3 regions of the Providencia xihuensis genome follow, and region 2 is predicted to be linked to each of the others. Evidence: predicted binding sites of a transcription regulator. Region 2 holds the regulator's gene; each other region holds the start of a gene.
What was found. Region 2 encodes Fur, which represses iron uptake genes when iron is present. Its sites were predicted from a motif close to ATAATAATGAGAACNACTATCAA; they were not measured.

Region 1 (7,890 bases), 970 kb from region 2:
TCAAATAACGGCTAATGAGATAACTAAATTGCCCACAACTCAGCAACGCTGCAAATATTGACATTCCACACATCAATATTGCAGCAATAAAATGAATAAAACGGATTAAGGTATAAAACGCGTCCAGTGACATATTATTTCACTGTAAAGCTATAAGTCCCTTTGGTTTTGTGGCCATCAACTGAAACAACACTCCAGTTAACATCGTATTTCCCTGAAGTCAGTTTGCCTTCAACAGGCACGATGACTTTGGTGTCATTACTTGGGTCTAATGTCGCTTTTCCTGTTTTAATGATATTTTTTTCAGGTCCGATGATAGACACTTTCGTAAAGTTAGCTTCAATACCTTCAGAGAAATTTAACGTGATTGATTCAGGCGTTTGCTCAATTGCGGCACCTTCTGCTGGAAGTTGGTCTTTTAAATGTGCGTGGGCAAAAGCTTGTTGGAAAGACATCCCTAAAAATAAGACAGCGATTGCACTTAATTTGCGCCATGAAGATTTAATATGGGTAATTGGCATAGTAACCTCTTAATTTGCAGGTAAATTTAGAATAATTGCCAATCATTATACGGAAAAAAACAGTTTGTGCCGCTTAAAAACGGGATTTAAGCGTCCATCCTGTGAGTATTCACACAAAATGAAAAGAAAAAGGCTTATGAACATTGAAATTAATCACTTTTATCCATAAGCCTACTAAGGTCTTTATACATCAGATAGATTAAATTTTAGCCATAACCTATTTGTAACACAAAATTAGATATGTGTAGCTGCTGACATATTTTTCAAATCTTTATCCAATAAGAATAGTGCTTTACCAGACTCACCCACCATATCCAGTTTATCCAGCACCGATTTAAATAATTTCTCTTCTTCGTGCTGTTCTGCGACATACCATTGCAGGAAGTTAAATGTTGAATAATCTTGTGTAGTCATTGCTAGGTGCGCTAACTTATTAATTTCACGAGTAATTAATTGTTCGTGTTCATAAGTTTGATTGAACACATCAGAAATAGATTTAAAATCAACAGGTGGTGCCGCAATTTGACCTAATAATGGCAGTGCGCCAGTATCGCTAAGGTAATCAAACAAACGCTGCATATGTTCCATTTCTTCTTGAGAATGTGCCTTTAAAAAAGCAGCTGCGCCTTCGTAGCCTTTATCACTACACCAAGCGCTCATTTGCAAATAAAGATTTGCAGAGTAAAACTCAAGGTTTAATTGTTCGTTTAATTTTTTGACCATATCAGTAGTTAACATATTTTTACCTTAATGTTTAAATATTCCTGAGGCTATTATGCACAGTATTACAATAATTAAAACCCTAAAACATTCTGAAAACAAAAAAATCCAATTTACTGATTATTAATAACTTTTGCTAAAAACAATAATAATCAATCTCATTATCTTTCCCTGTTTTTAAAGTCATTACTTAAATATAAAACTATATTAGTTTGATTATATTTTCACGTTCTTTTCGATAAGAATTGAGACTTCTTCTCATTTAATCGCTACAATATTCCTAAATCCCATTAAGTGATAGAGAATTAAAATGAGCCATAATCTTGCTTTATTGCCCAAAGATGAAATGGATAAGGTTAACGTTGACTTATTGGCATCAGGCGTTGCATTCAAAGAACGCTATAATATTGCCATTCTTGCCGACGCTGTGGAGCGGGAACAACCCGAGCATTTAAGGGAATATTTTAGAGAAAGGCTGGTCTATTACCGCCAATTATCACAAAATTTCTCGCGGTTACCATACGAACCCAGAAATCGTTAAGAAAAAAGAGGGGCATCTCCCTCTTTTTCATTATAAGATATTCAATTGCAAATATTTGAAATTGAATAAAACCAAATTATTTGGATGTGTTATAAGTCACTGTATTGTTTTGGCAATCCACTGAAACAGAATAATGGAGGTCAGATTTTGCCCCTCTTACCACTAAGGGAACTGTGTAGCCTGTATCTGTTTTAGTTACTTCATTATCATTAACCCAAGCAACGGCTTTTTTACCTAGTGCGGCTTTTTCTTCCGTCCAGCGTGGTAGACGATTATGCATAAAATCACTTTTAACCTGAGCCGCAATTTGTGACTCTGTTAGTGCGCCACAGCTCACAAATGGTGCAGCCTTACCTTCTTCCTTATTAACACTTAACGCAAATGAACTAAAAACAAGAGCGCACGTTCCTAAAGCAATCGCTATTTTTTTATTCGCTTCCATACTCTCCTCCGACACCTAATTATTAGGTGAATATTTTTGATTAGTTTAGCTGCTCATTTAAGCCTATAAGAAGGTATTAAATTTGCGCGTTGTCTGTGAATTATTTTCTAACGACATTAATAAACAGAATGACTTAACTAATATTAATTTATCAGATTCATGTATGGATGTTAATAGTATGTTTACTTATTATTAATTTTCATCATCAAAACGTACATGCACTTGCTCTTTACCTTGATGTTTCTCACGAATTTCTTGTGCAACGAGTGCGATTGCTTCTCCACTACTCATACCATCGGCCATTAATTGGTGAATTTTTTCCACCGCTTCTTGCTGTTCTTCATGATTAAGTGCAGGGATCCCTGATAACATGGTTTAAACCTCATTCATAAAAGACTAAAATTAATCTTTAAGATTTTAACATCTCTTCGATTATTAAGATAAGAATATCTGTTAGTCTGGTTAGAGTCACTTGCGAAAAAATAAACTTATCACCATGATTATTAATAAAATTCAGTTACCATATAGCCCAACAGCGGCAATCGATTATTTTACGCCACTCGCTCACCAACCTTGGGCGATGCTATTGCACTCGGGCAATGCGAAACACTCACACAATCGTTTTGATATTATTGTCGCTGATCCAATAGCAACACTCACAACCTATCAAACACAAACAACAATTACCGAACAGAATCAAGAACCTATTATTTCTGGAGCATCGCCATTCGCCTTGCTTCAAACGCAACTTGATAAGCACCATGCAAACCAAATATTGGATAATACATTGCCATTTAATGGCGGGGCATTGGGTATCTGGAGCTACGACCTTGGCCGCCGTATTGAAAAAATCCCAGAAATCGCGAAAACTGAATTAACATTTCCCGATATGGCAGTCGGCATCTATTTATGGGCGCTGATTGTTGATCACCAAGATAAAACCGTCACATTAATTAGTCATCAAGATGCTGAAGCTCGCCTAACTTGGTTGCAAAACCAAAAAGCACCCCGCAAAAATAAATTTAAGCTCAACACCCCCTGGCAATCCAATATGACCGAGGATGAGTATCAGCAAAATATTGCTCGCATTCATGAATATTTGCGTAGTGGTGATTGTTATCAAATCAATTTAGCACAGCGATTTAAAGCAAAATATAAAGGAGATGAATGGAACGCTTTCCTAGCCTTGCTTGAAACGAATGGCGCCCCATTCTCTTCCTTTATACGTCTACCAGAAAATGCCGTCATTAGCATTTCCCCTGAGCGCTTTATTTTATTGAAAGATGGCGATATCCAAACCCGCCCGATTAAAGGCACACTTCCGCGTTTAGACGATGAACAAGACGACTTGGCTCAAGCGCAAAAGCTGGCTAACTCACCTAAAGATCGCGCTGAGAACTTAATGATTGTTGATTTATTACGTAATGATATCGGACGCGTAGCGAAACCAGGTACCGTTAAAGTGCCTGAATTGTTTATGGTTGAACCCTTCCCTGCCGTTCATCATCTCGTGAGCACAATTACGGCAAGATTAGATAATCCATATCGAGCCACCGACTTACTACAAGCTTGTTTTCCTAGCGGTTCCATTACAGGCGCACCAAAAATTCGAGCAATGGAAATTATTGAAGAATTAGAACCTCATCGACGGCATGGATATTGTGGCGCAATAGGCTATATTAGTTTCTGTGGCAATATGGACACCAATATCACTATCCGAACCTTACTAACCTATAAAAAGCAGATTTACTGCTGGGCAGGCGGTGGTATTGTGGCAGACAGCCAAGCTGACAAAGAATATCAAGAAACTTTTGATAAATTGAGCCTTATTCTACCTCTATTAGGAGCATTAAATTCGGATGACCGAGCTGAATAACTTTATCAACCGTTTTCAGTTTACTTTACCGACAACCCGTCAGGCACAGCGCCAGACGGGTAAGTCGGCTGCGGTTTTATTACCTATTATTAATAAACCTAATCCAACCCTGCTACTGACCCAGCGCTCACCATTTTTACGTTCTCATGCAGGGGAAGTAGCCTTTCCAGGTGGCGCAAAAGATCCCGAAGATGGCTCATTAATTCATACTGCGCTGCGCGAAACTTTTGAAGAAGTCGCCATCCCACCGGAAAAAGTGAAGGTACTGGGGCAATTAGCACCGTTGCAAAGTTATGGTGGTTATGAGGTCACCCCCATTGTTGGCTTGCTGCCCGCCAATATTCAATATCAAGCAAACCCTAGTGAAGTCGCCTCTATCTTTGAAGTTCCACTTTTTGATGCACTGTCATTGCGACAACATAAATATGTGGATATCAAACGCTCAGGCCGTGAAAATCGAATTTTTTTCTATTGGTATAACGGCCATCTCGTTTGGGGTTTAACTGCATCCATTCTTCATCAATTAGCATTGCAACTAGATTAGCTCTTTCAATATAAACCACTGAATAAAATTAATTTTTCAAACAAAAATTTTACATTGACTTTTATCTGCTTCCCTATCATTCCTAATTTTTTTAATGTGGCTGTATAAATTTAAAGCAAAACACAAGCAGATTGTGCTATTTACAATCAATTATTCCTAAGCAACTACCTTATTTCAAAAAATACTTTAAACTTACTGGTTAACACTACTAAATAACAGTAAAGTAGCGCCTTTTAAAATAAAGCACTCTATTTTCAACTTTTTTTAAGGAGTCCTGCGTGATAAGCGTTTTCGACATGTTTAAAGTGGGCATTGGCCCGTCAAGCTCTCATACCGTTGGTCCAATGAAAGCTGGTAAAGAATTTGTCGATGATTTAGTGAGCAAGAATCTATTACCTAACGTCACCCGTATCTCTGTTGACGTCTATGGGTCATTATCGCTTACTGGTAAAGGGCACCATACTGATATCGCCATTATTATGGGGCTGGCAGGTAACTTACCTGCCACCGTTGACATTGAATCTATCCCAACTTTTATCAAAACGGTAGAAGACACCGAAAAACTGCCTTTAGCGAATGGAGCTCAATCAGTTGATTTCCCACGCGAAGGTGGCATGAATTTCCGTCAGGATAACCTAGAGCTACACGAAAATGGCATGACTATTCATGCATTTGCAGGAAATGACGAAATTTATACTAAAACCTATTATTCAATTGGTGGCGGCTTTATCGTTGATGAAGAACACTTCGGTGAATCAACGGTTGATAGCAAGCCAGTATCCTATCCATTTAATTCAGCAAGTGAATTGTTGCTAAATTGCAAAAAATCAGGTTTATCAATTTCCAGCCTGATGATGAAAAATGAACTCGACCTTCACTCAAAAGAAGAGATTGACGACTATTTCGCAGATGTATGGCATACCATGCAAGCATGTATTGAACGGGGCTTAAATACAGAAGGTGTGTTACCTGGCCCATTACGCGTACCGCGTCGTGCGCCTGCATTAAACCGTGTGGTCACATCATCAAGCAAGTTATCGAATGACCCAATGAATGTCATTGACCTCATTAATATGTATGCCCTCGCAGTAAATGAGGAAAATGCGGCGGGTGGACGTGTCGTTACTGCCCCAACTAACGGAGCATGTGGGATTGTTCCTGCTGTTTTGGCTTACTACAACCACTGTATTGAGCCAGTTACACCTGAACTTTATCTACGTTATTTCTTAGCGTCTGGCGCTATTGGTATTCTTTATAAAATGAATGCGTCTATTTCAGGTGCGGAAGTGGGTTGCCAAGGTGAAGTTGGTGTTGCTTGTTCGATGGCCGCTGCTGGCCTAGCAGAATTACTCGGCGGTAGCCCAGAGCAAGTGTGTATCGCCGCTGAAATTGGCATGGAACACAACTTAGGTCTTACTTGTGATCCTGTTGCAGGTCAAGTTCAAGTCCCTTGCATCGAACGCAATGCAATAGCCTCCGTTAAAGCAGTCAATGCAGCAAGAATGGCTATCCGTAGAACCAGTGAGCCTCGAGTCTCATTGGATAAAGTGATTGAAACCATGTATGAAACAGGCAAGGACATGAACGCAAAATACCGTGAAACCTCTCGCGGTGGTTTAGCTATCAAAGTGCAATGTGACTGATTAAGCCTGTTTATTCCTACAAAGCGCCCTTTTTTTCATTCGAAGGGCGTTTTTTCTTCCTCTCCCATACAATATTATTCACTTTTATTCACTAAGTCCCCGCATTATCAACAAATTTTTTTAATCAATTCACCATATTAGCCCAACGATTTTCACCTTATTCCATTCAATTTCGACTATGTGTTCAATCTCAAATCAAGACTATTTTATTCTAAAAACCAATTTTGTTAGTTCTCTCTGATTAATATTTATCATACAAAACAGTCTATTTTTCACTCAAAAAATCAATACCAAACACTTTTATATTTGCATTTTGTTACCGATAACAATAATTTACTCTGAAAAATAATTATTACTCAGAGCTAATGCATAACAAAAAACAAATAAAAAGATAATAATCGCAAATTATTAAGTGCTTTTAGGTATATTCTTATTTTTCTGACGCGAAACAAGTTTTTAGGTTAAAACAAAATGATATGCTACAAATGTACTTCATACTAATAATTCAAATAGCTGACTCGTGACCGCCATAAGTAAATTGTCATTATTCAGCTAATATTATGATACAGGGGAAATTGATAAAAAGGAGTCTAACTTTAGTGTCCGATTTATCTACAGATAATATTTCGTTTTTATCTATCAATGAGGGAAAAATAGTGAGTATAGCTATTATGATTGGTACCCACGGAGTCGCCGCTGAGCAGCTTCTCCGAACCACCGAAATGTTAATTGGCGAGCAAGACAATGTCTCGTTTATTGACTTTATCCCTGGGGAAAACGCAGACACCCTGTTTGAAAAGTACACTCAAAAGTTAACGGATTTAGATACCTCAAAAGGGGTGCTATTCCTTGTCGATACTTGGGGAGGTAGCCCATTCAACGCTGCTAGCCGTATTGTGAATGAAGATGATAATTACGATATTATCACAGGTGTGAATGTCCCAATGCTGGTTGAAACCTTCATGTGCCGCGATGATGACCCATCTTTGGATGAGCTTATCACTGTTGCATTAGAAACAGGTCGTGGCGGAGTTCGTTCATTCAAATTTAAAGAAGTTGAAGCACAACCTGCACCTGCTGCTGCAAGTACCCCACCTCCGGCTCCTGCCAGAAAAGCGGGACCTGGCGAACATATGGTGATCGCCCTTGCTCGCGTCGATGACCGTTTAATTCATGGCCAAGTTGCAACGCGCTGGACAAAAGAGACCCAAGTCAAACGTATTATCGTCGTTAGTGATGAAGTCGCCAAAGACCAAGTCCGTTCAACACTGTTAAAACAAGTTGCGCCTCCAGGTGTCACTGCTCACGTTGTTGACGTTGCAAAATGTGTCCGCGTCTATAACAACCCGAAATATGCGGGTGAGCGTGTAATGTTATTATTTACTAACCCGACTGACGTAAAACGTATTGTTGAGGAAGGCGTAGAAGTTAAATCCGTCAATATTGGTGGTATGGCCTATCATGAAGGTAAAACCATGGTAACCAATGCCGTTTCTATCAACCAAACTGACATTGATGCCTTTAATTATTTGAATGACAAAAATATTGAGTTAGAAGTTCGTAAAGTTTCATCTGACAGTAAAGTCTTCATGATGGACTTAAT
Region 2 (7,890 bases):
TCGCTTTACCGAATATTACGGTATTAGCAACGGGGGGAACCATTGCTGGGGGTGGGGATTCAGCAACTTCTTCTAGTTATCAAGCGGGTAAAGTGGGGATTGATGCGTTAATTAATGCAGTTCCAGAAACCAAGAAAATTGCTAATTTAAGCGGCGAACAATTGGTGAATATCGGTTCGCAAGATATGAATGACCAAGTTTGGTTGACGTTGGCGAAAAAAATCAACCAAGACTGCGATAAAACCGATGGCTTTGTGATCACTCACGGAACGGACACACTAGAAGAAACGGCCTTTTTTCTTGATTTAACAACCTATTGTAAGAAACCAATTGTGTTGGTCGGTGCAATGCGCCCATCAACAGCACTGGGAGCTGATGGGCCGCTAAATTTGTATAACGCGGTGGTGCTTGCAACGGATAAGTCAGCTGGTGACCGTGGCGTGCTAATGGCAATGAATGACAAGGTGGTTCAAGGCCGAAATGTGATGAAGATGAGCACCACAGAAGTCCAGGCATTTGATGCGGTTAACGCAGGTGCCGAAGGGTTTATCCACGATGGCAAAGTGACGTATTTCCAAGCTCCTCAGCCACGGGAAAATAACGCTGCGTTTGATGTGAGTAAACTCGATAAATTACCTGCAGTTGGTATTGTTTATAACTATGCGAATGCTTCCGCAGCACCTGTTAAAGCTCTAAGAGAAGAAGGGGCCGAAGGTATTGTTAGTGCAGGGGTTGGTAACGGCAACATGTACAAAACGGTATTTGATGCACTAGCAAAAGCGGCAAAAGAGGATGTGGTTGTAGTACGTGCTAGCCGTGTTCCAACAGGCTATACTACACGTAATGCAGAGGTCGATGATAATCTATATGGCTTCGTGGCATCTGAAAGGTTAAATCCACAAAAAGCACGCGTATTATTGCAGCTAGCGTTGACTGAAACTAAAGACCCACAAAAAATTCAAATGTTATTTGAAAAATATTAAGTGTGAAAGTTAAGGTAGCGGGGTGCAGGTTTTTGCCCCCCGTTAATTGTCTTGCTACTCGATAATCAATACATTAGGTAATAAGCTTACCGATGATTAAATAATATCGTCAATGACTCCGCCATCAACGCGTAATGCCGCTCCAGAGGTTGCAGAGGCTTGTTTCGAACATGTATAAACCACCATATTTGCCACTTCTTCCACAGACGCTACACGTCGAATAACTGAACTTGGTCTGTGCGCAACGACAAATTCGTTAGCGAGTGCTTCGATTGACTTACCTGTTCTCGCTGCTTCGTCTTCCATCAAATTGGCAAAACCATCAGAAAGGGTCGGGCCAGGGAGAACACTATTGACTGTCACACCAGTACCAGCAACATATTTAGCGAGTCCACGAGAAAGGGAGAGCATTGCTGTTTTTGTGACACCATAGTGGATCATATCCGCAGGAATATTGCGTGCAGATTCAGATGAAATAAAGACAACTCGCCCCCAGCCTTTTTCAACCATTGCAGGCAATAGGGCTCGAGATAAACGTACTGCAGACATCACATTGGTTTGCCAGTAATTATCCCAAGTGGCATCGTCGGTTGTGTAAAAGTCCTCAGCACCATAAATGCCAGCATTGTTGACTAAAATATCGATCTCTTTGATTTCACTGAGTAGCAGGTTGAGCCCCTCAGGGTGGCTCACATCAGCGACGGCTGGGGATACTTTAGCGCTAGGAAGCTCTTTTTGTAGGCGGGATACCGCATCATCAACACTTTTCTTATTACGACCGTTAATCAATACTTCTGCACCGCTACTTGCAAGCCCTTTTGCTATCGCAAAGCCGATACCCGCGGTTGATGCACTAATTAAGGCGCGTTTTCCTGTTAAATCAATATTCATTTTTGTACGCTTCTTGTTGAAATGGAAATTTCATAGTAGCAGATGAAAACAGGGGAATTATTCTCAATAATGCTATCGTATTATTGAGAATATTAATGCAGAAAAATCGAAAAATGATAAAGAATAATTACTATCAATTTATTCAAATGATTAAGCTAAAACAATAAAACGAATTTAAAAGACCTTATTTCATTTACCTTTCTCACAAAATTAAGTCAATGTGGTGATAGAACGCAAGCAATAGTACTTAATTTGGCGTGTTTGCATCATATCAAGGCAATTTATCCACGTGTTCTTAAGTTTAACCCTCTCTCTAATATCTATTTATTTATTATATTTATCAAACTGTTATATATTTTTAAATCATGAGTCATCATCTGTGATGGTGACTATTAATAAAAATTAATGTGCCGTTGATCATATTTTGGCAACAAAGCCAGTATCAGTGTTGATAATTCGCGTCGCAAAAAATAGGCTAATTACATCACAAGCAACATAAGTTGTTGTGAATATTTGGATTTAAATGGAAAGTTAAATCGTATTTCGGCCGAATAATAAAACATAAAAAATATTAGAGGAATACAAGAATGGTTAATAAACATGTCAATACTGGCAGGAAGTTGCTCGTCTTAAAAATCGCAATCGCGATGTTACCTATCGCGTATCAACCTATCACTCACGCTGAACAGTTTTTCGAAGATTCAAAACTCACTGGTGGGCTTTATTACTGGCAAAGGGATCGTTCCCGTAAGGATTTAGACCCAAATAGCGATAAATATAAAAAATATGCAGATAATCTGAAGCACTCTACATTTAATGCTAGCCTAGACTTTTCATCGGGCTATTTTCAAGATGTTATTGGTTTGGATTTAGCGGGTTTTACTGCCATCGAGTTATCTAACAGTGGGCCTGCTGCCCCCAATGAAATCGGTTTTAGTGACGCTAAATCACGCTGGGATGAAAAATGGACAGGCGATCGCAGTGGGGTGACATTTTATAAAGCTGCTGCAAAATTAAAATATGGCCCTTTCTGGGGGAGAGGGGGATATATTCAGCCAACGGGTCAGACCTTATTAGCTTCGCACTGGAGTTATATGCCTGGGACTTATCGTGGTCTAGAAGTTGGTGGTGTGTTTGATTTTGAACAAAACGGTGAGTTGAGCATGTCTTATATGTGGGCAGACCGTTATAAAGCACCGTGGTACCGTTCAATGTATGATTTCCGTGAAGCGGATGGTAAAACAGGGATCAGTTATTTGCACTCAATTGGGTTTAAATATGATTTTAAAAACAATTTAGTGTTAGAAGGGGCTTATGGCCAGGCAAAAGATTATATGGATCAGTATTTTGCTAAAGTTTCATATGCCGTGCCTGTGGCTGAACGCGATTTACGTCTCTCATATCAATTCTATGGTTCAAAAGACAAGGTTTCTGATGGCGGTGTTAATGATGTTTATGATGGATTAGCATGGTTGCAAGCGATGACATTAGGGTATACCTATGAGGAGTTTGATTTTAAAGTTGAAGGAACCTATGTTAAAGCAGAAGGTAATCAAGGCTACTTTTTGCAACGTATGACTCCTGGTTGGGCGACATCGAATGGACGTATGGATATTTGGTGGGATGGTCGTTCAGACTGGAACGCCAACAATGAAAAAGCGTTATATGCTGGTGTGATGTATGATCTTAAAAACTGGGATCTTGCGGGTTGGAAAGTGGGGACATCCTATATTTATGGTTGGGACGCAAAACCAAGTACTAACTCCCAATATGCCCAAGATGTGCGTTTAAAAGAAAGTGCGTGGAATTTTGATATATTATATACCGTTCAAACAGGTCGAGCAAAAGACACTCTCTTTAAGTTACACTTCACCAAATATGATAATCATACCGATATCCCTAGTTATGGTGGTGGTTATGGAAATATCTTCCAAGATGAAAAAGATATTAAATTTATGGTAATGATGCCATTTACGGTTTTTTAATGAGTTAAGTAAATAGCGGTTACCATTGTAATATCTATAATGGTAACCAACTAAAAATACACATAGCATATATATGCAATATCAAACTATTAAATAGAATAAGAAAATATACTTATATTTAAAGTTTGAAATTTAAAAATAAGGTGGGGATAGATCCACCTTATTTTTAATATGTAGTCATTATCCTAGTACAGAAAAACAAATGATTATAACGAAGCAATTCCTTTATCATCTTCATTATTAGTGATAGGCGTATCATGTTTTATTTTATCTTTTAATTTTGTGACTTTATCCATATGAGAAACACTATTTTTGACTTTAGCTTGTCCTGAAAGGATGCCGCCTTTTTTAATCGATAAACTGCTGTAGTGAATTGTTCCATGGACTTCGCCATTATTTTCGATACTAATGGACTCAGAGACGCACTCACCCTCAACTTGGCCATTAATAATCAATTCTTTACAAGTAATATTACCCGTCACTTGGCCGTTGAGCATAACTTTTACAGTATTATCTTTCCCTGTAATATTGCCAACCACCTTGCCGTAAATATGCACTTGCTCGTTAGATGTTATGTTGCCTTCAAACATAACATCCCTTGAGATAATTGTATTCGATTTTTCTTCACTAAGCGTTGGGGTTGATATCGTAACTTGTTCTTCTATCTTAGAAATAATATCAGGTTCACGAATTGTAGTTGTTTCTTCTAGAGCTTGTTTGTTTTGTCTTTTGGTGAACATTTTACTTACCTTTTTTTGATTGAAGTATAAGATCAAGAACAGAATTGATAATACAAATGAAAATAAGGTGATGGCAGTATGACGAAAAAACCATCCTATTAAAGTAAGAAACCAGAAGAAAAAACTAGTGTTAATAAAAAGATATGTTTTTTTCATCAGTTAATCTCTTACGAAGTACGAGAGTAATCCAAATAAGTCTAGCTAAAAATATATGAATTACATCATATAATTGTAATTTAACTTTTTTATTACACTAATCTTGCTTATTAAATTAAAAGCAAGCCAAAATTTGGTCGTAATATGTTGAACTTATTTTAGACATTAATTAGATAAATCATATGACAGTGATATAAAAAACAGATGCAATGTATGTTTTAAATGACGTTATGCATCACTATGATACCATTGTAAATATTTTAAAATAGAGAGATGAATTTATCCGACAAACAATATAAAGGATTTGAAGTGAATTGCAACTTATTATAGAACACTTCAATATTTCACCTTAATGACATATTTTAGTGATAAATATAAAGTGAATAAGATAAATTATGGGTATTCTAACTGGAAAAGGTTAATTTATCGGTGAATTGATGCAATAAAAAAGCCTGATAACGATAGCATCAGGCTTTTGAAGAATGGGTCACCATCAAGTTACGATGGCGATTAATTTATTACTCTTTTGCTTCGTGTGCGTCAGCGTTATCGCGGCAATCACCATCAGCACAGTGGCCATATAAGTATAAGCTGTGGTTAGACAGTTTAATACCATGGCGAGCAGCGATATTTTTTTGGCGGGTTTCAATCGACTCGTCAGTAAACTCAATCACTTTACCACAATCTAAACAAATTAGGTGGTCATGGTGATGTTGCTGAGTTAATTCGAATACAGATTTTCCACCCTCGAAATTATGGCGTGTAACGATACCTGCATCATCAAATTGGTTCAATACACGGTATACAGTCGCTAGCCCGATCTCTTCGCCCATGTCGATCAGCTTTTTATAGAGATCTTCCGCACTGACGTGGTGGCACTCAGGCTCCTGAAGTACTTCCAAAATCTTAAGTCTTGGAAGAGTGACTTTGAGTCCAGCATTTTTCAATGCTTTATTGTTGTCTGTCATGCGGGTTTGTCCTGTATCTTAAATCATAAATTTAACAATAATGAGACATTTTTAACATAAAACCAGTTGTCTTCTAAACTGATTTACAATTATAGGCATGGAAAATAAAAATAGAAACCATGCATTGTCTCATTATTTTGATAATCTCTTATAAGTCTATCCAATAAGGATATTTAATCGATTATTTTAGACTGAATGATGCTCTGAGGTGGTACATTTTGAGCGGAAAATGATTCAATCTATCAGCAACACATATTTTTAATCGACTAGCCGAGAATTTCAGCTAATGACATTTCTTCAGAGATTTGTTTGACCCATGCATCCACTCGTTCATCTGTTAATTCAGGTTGGCGATCTTCGTCAATCGCTAAGCCGATAAAGTGGTTGTCATCCGCCATACCTTTAGAAACTTCGAAGTGGTAACCTTCAGTAGGCCAGTGTCCAACAATCACCGCACCTCGTGGCTCGATGATATCGCGAATTGTGCCCATCGCATCACAAAAATATTCTGCGTAGTCTTCTTGATCTCCACAACCAAAGAGCGCGACAAGCTTACCGTCAAAATCAATTTCTTCTAATGTTGGGAAAAAGTCATCCCAATCACATTGTGCTTCGCCGTAATACCAAGTTGGAATACCAAGAAGTAGAATGTCAAAAGCCTCAATGTCTTCTTTGCTACACTTAGCAATATCATGAACTTCTGCTACATCTTTGCCTAATCTTTCTTGGATCATTTTGGCAATATTTTCTGTGTTACCTGTATCACTTCCGAAGAAAATACCGATGACTGCCATAAACTGATTAACCTCTTGTTTTTCTAAGAGAGAAAGAAGGAATTTCTCAACTTCTAGAACTCATTTAGAACGAAAATAAATAGAATTTTATGCCTTATTCTGGCGAAAAAACTTTTATAAGTCTGTCAAATTTGTGTGATTTACTAAGAGAGCGTTACTTGAGTATTGTCTCATCAACGTGCTGAAGTTGTGACATCAAGATTTCTTCTATTAATTCACTGCGGCTTATATTTTTTTCTTCAGCTAACTGATTGAGCACAGTAACAGCTTCTTCATTTAGTTTAAGTTCAACTCGACGCAACCCCTTCACTTTATCGCGTTTTAGTTGGTTGCGTTTGTTTATCCTTAGTTGTTCATCCCGTGATAGCGGGCTTGTCTTAGGTCGCCCAGGCCTTCGTTCCTCAGCGAACAAATCCAGAGTTGTACGATCAGTTTGTTCTTTTGCCATGTCTATAATTGCTAAAAGGGTGTGCCAATAATTCAGCGCGCCATGATACCCTAGCTCATCACGCAGTGCTATAGCTTGGAAGTAAGCGAGTGAGCCTGATAGGTTAAAAAAAGTACGCTTTTAGGAAAAAAGCACCACTTGCTATCTAAGTGATGCTTTTTTAGGCATTTTATTGTGTTTGCTGTTGCCATAAACGCGCATAAAGCCCATTCGATGCAAGGAGGTTTTTATGCGTATCCATTTCAATAACTTTCCCTTGTTGAATAACACAAATTTTATCAGCATGCATAATTGTGTTTAGCCGATGTGCGATGCTAATAACTGTTCTGCCTTGGGCAATTAAATGCATATTTGCCATAATTGCAGCTTCTGACTCATAATCGAGAGCCGAAGTGGCTTCATCAAGAATTAAAATATCTGGTTCAGTCAGCAAAGCGCGGGCCAAGGCAATTCGTTGGCGCTGCCCCCCAGAAAGGTTCAACCCTTTTTCTGCTAAGGCTGAATTGAAGTTATCTGGTAAAGACATAATGAAATCATAGGCACCCGCGAGTTTTGCCGCTTGGATCACTTTTTCATCTGATGCTTGGGGGGCACTTAAGCGAATGTTATCAGCAATACTTCCAACAAATAGTGTACTTTCTTGTAAAACCACACTCATTTTTCGGCGCAGTGATACTGTATCTGCGACAGCTAAATCCATTCCATCTACAATAACTTGACCATGCTGTGGTACATAAAGCCGCTGTAAGAGCTTAGTTAACGTACTTTTCCCTGAGCCTGAAGGGCCAGTAATACCAATAAACTCGCCTGCTTTAACCGACAACGAGAGATTATTGAGAACCTCAGGCGTATCGGCCTGATAACGAAATCGAATATTTTGAAACTCGATTTGCCCCTGAATAGCGGAAGAACTTGAAATACCTTT
Region 3 (7,890 bases), 520 kb from region 2:
ATTCAATGCTAATTTATTGTTATTTTCAAGCAATAAAACAACCCTATACTACTGCATTGTCGTTATAATTTTTACGCAGCTGGCCAGTTGCCTCATCAACAATAAAATCAAAGAGGTCATTCTATGGAGTTACACACATTAGCATTATTCAGTGCTACAGTGATCCCACTGATTTGCACACCAGGCCCTGATATTTTATTTATTTCAGCACAGGGGCTTTCAGGTGGGCCAAGTGCCGCTTGGAAGGCTAATTTAGGGATTATTTTAGGTTATGTAACCCATGCGATACTGGCGGCACTTGGCCTTGCTGCAATTGTTGCAACCTCACCAATGGTGTTTCATACAATAAAATGGGTTGGTGTTGCCTATGTAGCATACCTCGCTGCTCGGATGATCATGTCTGCAATGAAAGCCAATGAAGTCAAAATACAAAAAGTATCGAATAAAGCGGTGATTGGTAAGGCATTTTTAACCAGTTTTTTAAACCCTAAAGGCTTACTGGTGTATTTTGCAATCTTACCTAATTTTATTCAGTTGAGCGAAAGTGTTGCGATTCAATCGCTAATCCTTTCTGCCACTTTTATTGTGTCTTGTGTGGTGATTTATGGCGTTATTGGGATGTTGTTTGCTTCCATGCATAAAAAACAAGGTTATAACGACAATAAACGCCGCATTACAGAAGGCGTTGCAGGTGGCTTGTTAACCTTTGCAGCTATAGGATTAGCGGCAAGTTAACGTGGTAATAGTTCAATATAAATCAGCTGGCTATTGGCATTAAGGGGGGTCACTTCACCCTCGCCGATATCCGGCAACCACCAACCGCCTTGACCAACCACCATTCGGTTACAGCTCCCGCCAGACACAGCCCATTCGCCACGTCGTACAAAAACTAGACCAGCTTGATTGTTCGGCAGTTTACACGTCTCTGTCACTAAAGCGCTTTTTACCACCCAGCGATCCGCGCGGAAAATAAAATTCAATAGCTGTGTATTCGGCTGGCTCACATTGATCGCCGCATATTGCTGAGCTGAAAATTGAGCATGCTCACCAACCTGGCTCAACCGCTGCGTAAAATTTTTATTATCGGTTAATGTTATTTCTTGGTTATTGAGCAAAATAACTAACCTTTCACCTTCAGCGTAGCGTTTAAGGTAGCTATCTTGATTAATCGTCGCGATGCTTGCACGTAATGAATAATCTGAAGCCACGGGCCAGCAAAAAACTTCTTGGCTGGCCCCTCCTCCATCATTCCATTTGAGATGTGGCAAATCAGTGATATCAAAACATTTAATTTTCACATTACCTCCCAAAACGTTGTCATTCACTGTTTTAGATGTGTACTTAGAGTCGCAAAGTTAATCTTTCAAGGCAATGAATTTACAACGATAATGTGACTAATCGCGCTTCTCTTTAATTAATTGGTGACATAATCGACCTAATGTTTTCATCGCCTCTTCAATACGCTCAGTCCATGTAAAAGAGGCATTTAAGCGAAATGCATGGTTAAACTGATCACTGGTCGAAAACATACTGCCTGGTGCAATGCTGATACCTTCTTTTAATGCTAATTGATATAAGCGAATTGCATTAAACGGCGGCTCAAATTCTAACCATAAAAAGTAACCACCTTTAGGCATATTCACTTTTACCGAGGACGGCATATACTTCGCTATTGCCCCTAGCATCTGATGCTGTCGTTGTTCCATGGTGACTCGCAATTTACGTAAGTGACTGTCGTACCCCCCTAAAGAGAGGTACTCAGCAATAGCGAGCTGTGTGGGAACACTTGCTGACACCGTACTCATCATCTGCAAATGCTGGATTTTGGTTGCATGATGCCCCGCAGCCACCCACCCCACACGATACCCAGGAGCCAAACATTTGGAAAATGATGAACAGTGGAAAAAGTGCCCTTTAGTATCTAACGCTTTGGCAGGAATGGGTTGTTTGTTGCCAAAATACAATTCACCATAAACATCATCTTCAATTAATGCAATTTGGTGTTTATTTAAAATATCCACCAACCGCTTTTTATTGGCTTGCGGCATTGTGCCACCCAATGGGTTTTGATAATGCGTCATCAACCAACAAGCTTTAATCGGGTATTTGTCGGCAATGTCCTCTAATGCATCAAGATCGATACCAAATAAAGGGTCAGTTTTAATCGCGATCGCTTTGAGTTTTAACCGTTCAATCGCCTGCAATGACCCATAAAATGCGGGAGATTCAATAACGACCCAATCTCCAGGTTGGGTCACTGACTGCAAACTTAACACCAGCGATTCCATCGCACCTGCAGTAATCACAATTTCATCTGGAGCGACATGGATACCTTGTGTCGCATAACGCTGGGCAATATTACGACGTAATTGCTCATTTCCTGGCGGTAAATTAGCGGGTGTATTAAATTTGGATAAACGCCTCGCGACGGATGCCAATGATTTAGCGAGTTTAGGGTCATCTAATAACGCAGGTTCTGGAAAAGCAGAGCCAAATGGGATAATATCGGGATCCTTACAAGCTTGTAATACCCCAAATATTGAGGCGTTAATTTCTACATTCTCATTTAAGTGGAGTCCTTTTCCCCCTTTTGCCGCTGCAAAGGCGTTATTTCGGTTGGCCACATAGTATCCAGATTGTGGACGTGCGGCGACCCAACCTTGGCTTTCAAGTAATTGATATGCTTGCACCACGGTCATTAAACTGAGACCTGATTGCTTAACACTTTCCCTCAGTGAAGGTAATCTGTCACCAACTTGCCAAATATTGTCTTCAATTTGTTGACGAATTTGCGCTGCTAACTGTTCATATCTCGTCATAGCCGCCTCAACTGTTATAGTTAATATCCCGATAATTGTTACTATTATAGTTTATCGTCTCATGTTCTACTTATCCACACATTCACCTGACTTTTTTAACTATAAGCACAAAACATTTTTAGTCGGATTGCGATACTTAGCATTCCGGTGTGAGCAATTTATTTTGCTAGGGATAAGCGCCTCGATTGTGATCACCAAGGCTTTAAATGCAGCGTGCCATTAACATATCCACTCAGGGGTCAATATGTTTGGACTAACTGCGCTGGAGCTTGCCCGTATACAATTTGCGTTTACGGTCTCGTTCCATATTATTTTTCCGGCCATTACTATTGGGCTCGCAAGCTTTCTTGCGGTGCTACAAGGCTTATGGCTAAAAACACGTGACGAAGACTATATAAAACTGTTCCATTTTTGGACAAAAGTTTTTGCGGTTAACTTCGGAATGGGCGTGGTATCAGGATTGGTGATGGCATACCAATTCGGTACTAACTGGAGTTTCTTTTCAGACTTTGCAGGCGGGATCACAGGCCCGTTACTCACATATGAAGTGTTAACCGCCTTCTTCCTTGAAGCGGGTTTCCTCGGTGTCATGTTGTTTGGCATGAACCGTGTCGGTGAAAAACTGCACTTTTTTGCTACCTGCATGGTCGCGCTAGGTACCATTATTTCCACATTCTGGATTTTGGCATCTAACAGTTTTATGCAAACACCACAAGGTTTCGAAATCATCGATGGCCGTATCGTCCCCGTTGATTGGTTAGCGGTGATCTTCAATCCTTCTTTCCCATATCGTTTATTGCACATGACGACGGCTGCATTCCTTGCTGCGGCATTCTTTATTGGTGCATCTGCGGCATGGCATTTACTCAAAGGCAATAAATCCAGCGCAATGAAGAAGATGTTCTCCATGTCGTTGTGGTTGATTTTAGTTTTAGCACCTGTCCAAGCGTTAATTGGTGATGCGCACGGCTTAAATACACTGAAACATCAACCTGTTAAAGTTGCTGCAATGGAAGGCCACTGGGAAAATAAACCTGGTGAAGCCACACCGCTTATTTTGTTTGGTATTCCAAACCAAGAGAAAGAAAAAACCGAATATGCCATCGAAATTCCGTACCTTGCGAGCCTAATTTTAACTCACAGCATTGATAAACAAGTGCCTGCATTAAAAGAATACGCACCAGAAGACCGACCAAATGTATTCATGGTGTTTTGGTCGTTCCGTGTAATGGTCGGTTTAGGCTTATTAATGATAGCCGCAGGGGTTTGGGGCTTATGGCTTCGTTACCGTAAAAACCTGTATGAGTCCAAAACATTCCTGCGATTTATGTTCGTCATGGCACCCTCTGGCTTGATTGCTATCTTAGCGGGCTGGTTTACGACAGAAATTGGTCGCCAACCTTGGGTGGTGTACGGTTTGCAGCGCACCTCAGATGCCGTCAGTGCCCACGGTGAAATGCACATGAGCATCAGTTTAATCGCCTTCTTTGTGGTTTATGGTGGCGTATTCGGTATCGGCTACATGTACATGATGAAATTAATTCGTAAAGGTATCGCGGAGGACGCAGCTCATGGGCATTGATTTACCTCTCATTTGGTTTGTCATCATCGTATTTAGTATGTTGATGTATATCGTGATGGATGGCTTCGATTTGGGTATCGGTATTCTCTATCCCGCCTTAAAAGATAGCCAAGACCGTGACTTAATGATGAACAGCGTTGCCCCCGTTTGGGATGGTAACGAGACGTGGCTTGTGCTCGGCGGTGCTGCTTTATTTGGTGCATTCCCGCTTGCCTACGCCATTGTGTTAGATGCGTTATCCATACCGCTAACTTTTATGCTGTTAGCCTTGATTTTCCGTGGTGTAGCATTTGAATTTCGCTTTAGAGCGGATGAATCTCACCGCCGCCATTGGGATCACGCGTTCATTTGGGGCTCTATTTTCGCGACATTTGTTCAAGGCGTCGTCGTGGGTGCTTTTATCCAAGGCTTCCACGTAGAAAACCGTACCTTTATGGGCGGCTACTTTGATTGGTTTGCCCCCTTCCCACTGTTTTGTGGTTTTGGCTTAGTTGTTGCTTATGCTTTACTAGCTTGTGGCTGGCTAATCATGAAAACCGAAGGGCATCTACGCCGTACCATGTACCGTATTCTGCGCCCATTGACCTTATTAATGGTTGCAGTGATAGCGGTTATCAGCTTGTGGACACCGATGCTCAATCAAGCCATTTTTGATCGCTGGTTCACACTGCCCAATCTGTTCTTCTTCTTGCCTGTTCCATTACTGGTTCTGGGTTGTACATGGCTAATCTTAAAAAGTGCAAAGCGCCAGCAGCATGATAGCGTTCCATTCTTATCCGCCTTGATGTTGATATTCCTCGGTTTTACAGGCCTGGGGATCAGTATCTGGCCAACATTAATCCCACCAGCAATTAGCTTCCGTGACGCCGCGGGCCCCTCTGAAAGTTTAGGCTTTATGTTAGTGGGCGCGTTATTCATTATTCCTGTTATTTTGGTTTATACCTATTGGAGTTACTATGTCTTCAGAGGAAAAATTACCCCAGACCAAGGCTACCATTGATACCGCCGTAACCTCCCCGTGGTGGAAAAAACTCGGTTGGATGGCACTAATTTGGCTAGGAAGTGTATTAGCACTGTTTGCTTTCTCTTCCGTGTTTAAATTGATGATGACCGCCGCTGGGATGAAAGTGAAGTAGATAACTTAAGTGCCTTATGTTAATACCTAAGGCACTGAGGTTGTTGACAACGCAGGATAAAAGCGTGGTTTTTCCTGCTTTGTGTTATCAGCCGAAAATCAATAAATTGATTTTCCTCGTCTATTTTCAAAACCTATCCAACCTGCAGCCAAACCTAATCGGTTTGTCAGCAGTCTGAGTGCCTTATGTTAATACCTAAGGCACTTTTTATTGTTTTATGTGAAACAAATGGGGTGAATATAGATAGTTATATAATTAATATACGTGATATGATAATGATAATAGTTACCAAATAATAAAATTATCATTAATGAAGGAGAATGTCCGTGGCTACTGAACAATCCGTTGAAAAAAATATCTATCGCCCGGCGCCACCGCAGCTTATTCAAGTTAAATCCATTACTGATGTCAGCCCCTCCATTCGCAGCATCACTTTTACGGGTGAAAAGCTTGCAGACTACCCAACCAATAGCGAAGGTGGGCACTTAAAAATCTTTTTAGCCCCTGACTTAACCAGCCAACCCGCTCTGCCTATCCTTAGTAAAGAAGGCCGCAGCTGGCCTGAAGATAAACCTCGCCCATTTGTGCGCACCTATACCGTTAGAGCGATTCGCCCTGATGTCAGTGAAATCGATATTGAATTTGCCATGCATGACGGTGCGACAGGGCCTGCCTATTTATTTGCCCGCGATGCCAAACCTGGTCATTGGATGGGGATCACCAATCCTGGTGGTCCAGACCCACTACTACCAAGTCGAAAACACTATTTTATGGCGGGGGACTCCAGTTCACTGCCTGCCATTGCCGCATTATTAGAAAAAATGCCAGCAGATGCCCAAGGAAAGGTGGTACTACGCATGGATAACCCAGCGGATGTACGCCCACTTAAAAAACCTGCTCAAGTTGAAATCATTTGGATTTGTGGTGATATCAGCAAAACTGCTGAATTAATTAGCACATTTAAATCGTGGGATATTCCTGCCACAGATTGTGCATTTTGGATAGCGGGTGAAGACCAAATAATTCGTGATTTACGCCGTTTTGTTCGTCGTGAAAAAGGGTTTGGCCGTGATGATATCTATGCTATTCCATACTGGCGCCACGGCTATGATGAAGAAGGTTATCACCATGAACGCCATGCTGTAATGGATAACCCTGACGATTAATTAAGTTTTAAATTACCCTCAACGCTTATCAGTTGCATTATCGCTGATAAGCGTTTCCCTACCTGTTTCCTGCCCACTTTTTGAGTTTACTTGCATCGTATCACGCTATCTTGCGCATTTTTTTATTGCGGTAAATGTTATGTTATAACATAATAAGTCTGAACATTATCAAAATAGGAAATGACAGTGCATAAACACACATTATTAAATACAGCGCTTAGCGCAGTTTTTGCCATTAGCAGTTTTTCTGCTATCGCACACGGTTCACATAGCCATGCACATCCGCAATCGGAAAAAGCCCTTCAAGCCTCAAAAGGCATCTTTGAAGATTCAGATGTCAAAGACCGCTCGTTAAGCGATTGGCAAGGCGTATGGGAGTCAGTAAATCCATTATTATTAAATGGTAAGTTAGATGCTGTTTTAGAAAGCAAAGCACAGAAAAATAAAGATAAAACCGTTGAAGAATACCGCGCTTACTATAAAAAAGGCTACGCCACAGATGTTGACAGTATTGGCATCGAAAATAATGTGATTGAATTTACCCAAAACGGTGTCGTCAATAGCTGTCAATATGCGTATTCAGGCTATAAAATTTTACATTATACTTCGGGCAAAAAAGGCGTTCGCTACCTGTTTGAGTGCCAAGATGCTAAATCCAAAGCGCCAAAATACATTCAATTTAGCGACCATATTATCGAGCCGCAAACGTCAGGCCATTTCCACTTATATATGGGGAATGAATCACAAGAAAAACTCCTGGGACAATTAGACAATTGGCCAACCTATTACCCTTATTCATTAACCGATGAGCAAATCGTCCACGAAATGCTGTACCATTAATCATCAGTGACTAATAAAAAATATGCCCCAGTAATCACTTATGGGGCATATTTTCATCACTCTTAAGGCAAATGAATTAGTCGTTATAGGCTAATAGCGCTTTATGGCACAATTGAGATCTCACACAATCATCAATGGTAAAGTTCACCATCGAGACCATTTCATCACTGCTGAAACGTTGTAACGCATCCGCAAGACCAGACTGCACCCCATCAGGTAAGTCACACTGAGTCACATCCCCGTTAACAATAACCGTGACATTTTCCCCCAAACGCGTTAAAAACATCTTCATTTGGGTGACAGTGACATTTTGCGCCTCATCTAAAATCACAATGGCATTTTCAAAA

Region 1: the regulator Fur is predicted to act here: its motif matches at 1,387-1,409, upstream of ftnA (non-heme ferritin).
Region 3: the regulator Fur is predicted to act here: its motif matches at 5,807-5,829, upstream of ACE2AL_RS11760 (siderophore-interacting protein).

Annotation. Positions count from the first base shown of each region.
Region 1 is NZ_CP169565.1:2,178,327-2,186,216, reverse strand. Features, by position in the region: gene copD (copper homeostasis membrane protein CopD) at 1-133, opposite strand, end outside; gene copC (copper homeostasis periplasmic binding protein CopC) at 135-521, opposite strand; gene ftnA (non-heme ferritin) at 756-1,259, opposite strand; gene ACE2AL_RS09710 (DNA polymerase III subunit theta) at 1,552-1,782, shown strand; gene yebF (protein YebF) at 1,859-2,224, opposite strand; gene ACE2AL_RS09700 (YoaH family protein) at 2,417-2,596, opposite strand; gene pabB (aminodeoxychorismate synthase component 1) at 2,721-4,100, shown strand; gene ACE2AL_RS09690 (CoA pyrophosphatase) at 4,084-4,644, shown strand; gene ACE2AL_RS09685 (L-serine ammonia-lyase) at 4,923-6,287, shown strand; gene manX (PTS mannose transporter subunit IIAB) at 6,944-7,890, shown strand, end outside.
Region 2 is NZ_CP169565.1:3,150,563-3,158,452, reverse strand. Features, by position in the region: gene ansB (L-asparaginase 2) at 1-983, shown strand, start outside; gene ACE2AL_RS14210 (SDR family NAD(P)-dependent oxidoreductase) at 1,080-1,874, opposite strand; gene ACE2AL_RS14205 (OprD family outer membrane porin) at 2,462-3,859, shown strand; gene ACE2AL_RS14200 (polymer-forming cytoskeletal protein) at 4,066-4,599, opposite strand; gene fur (ferric iron uptake transcriptional regulator) at 5,274-5,723, opposite strand; gene fldA (flavodoxin FldA) at 5,990-6,517, opposite strand; gene ybfE (LexA regulated protein) at 6,672-6,965, opposite strand; gene ACE2AL_RS14180 (type I secretion system permease/ATPase) at 7,135-7,890, opposite strand, start outside.
Region 3 is NZ_CP169565.1:2,630,047-2,637,936, forward strand. Features, by position in the region: gene ACE2AL_RS11730 (LysE family translocator) at 124-735, shown strand; gene ACE2AL_RS11735 (HutD family protein) at 732-1,298, opposite strand; gene ACE2AL_RS11740 (PLP-dependent aminotransferase family protein) at 1,395-2,819, opposite strand; gene ACE2AL_RS11745 (cytochrome ubiquinol oxidase subunit I) at 3,064-4,401, shown strand; gene cydB (cytochrome d ubiquinol oxidase subunit II) at 4,391-5,401, shown strand; gene ACE2AL_RS11755 (DUF2474 domain-containing protein) at 5,358-5,537, shown strand; gene ACE2AL_RS11760 (siderophore-interacting protein) at 5,858-6,703, shown strand; gene zinT (metal-binding protein ZinT) at 6,884-7,543, shown strand; gene phoH (phosphate starvation-inducible protein PhoH) at 7,620-7,890, opposite strand, start outside.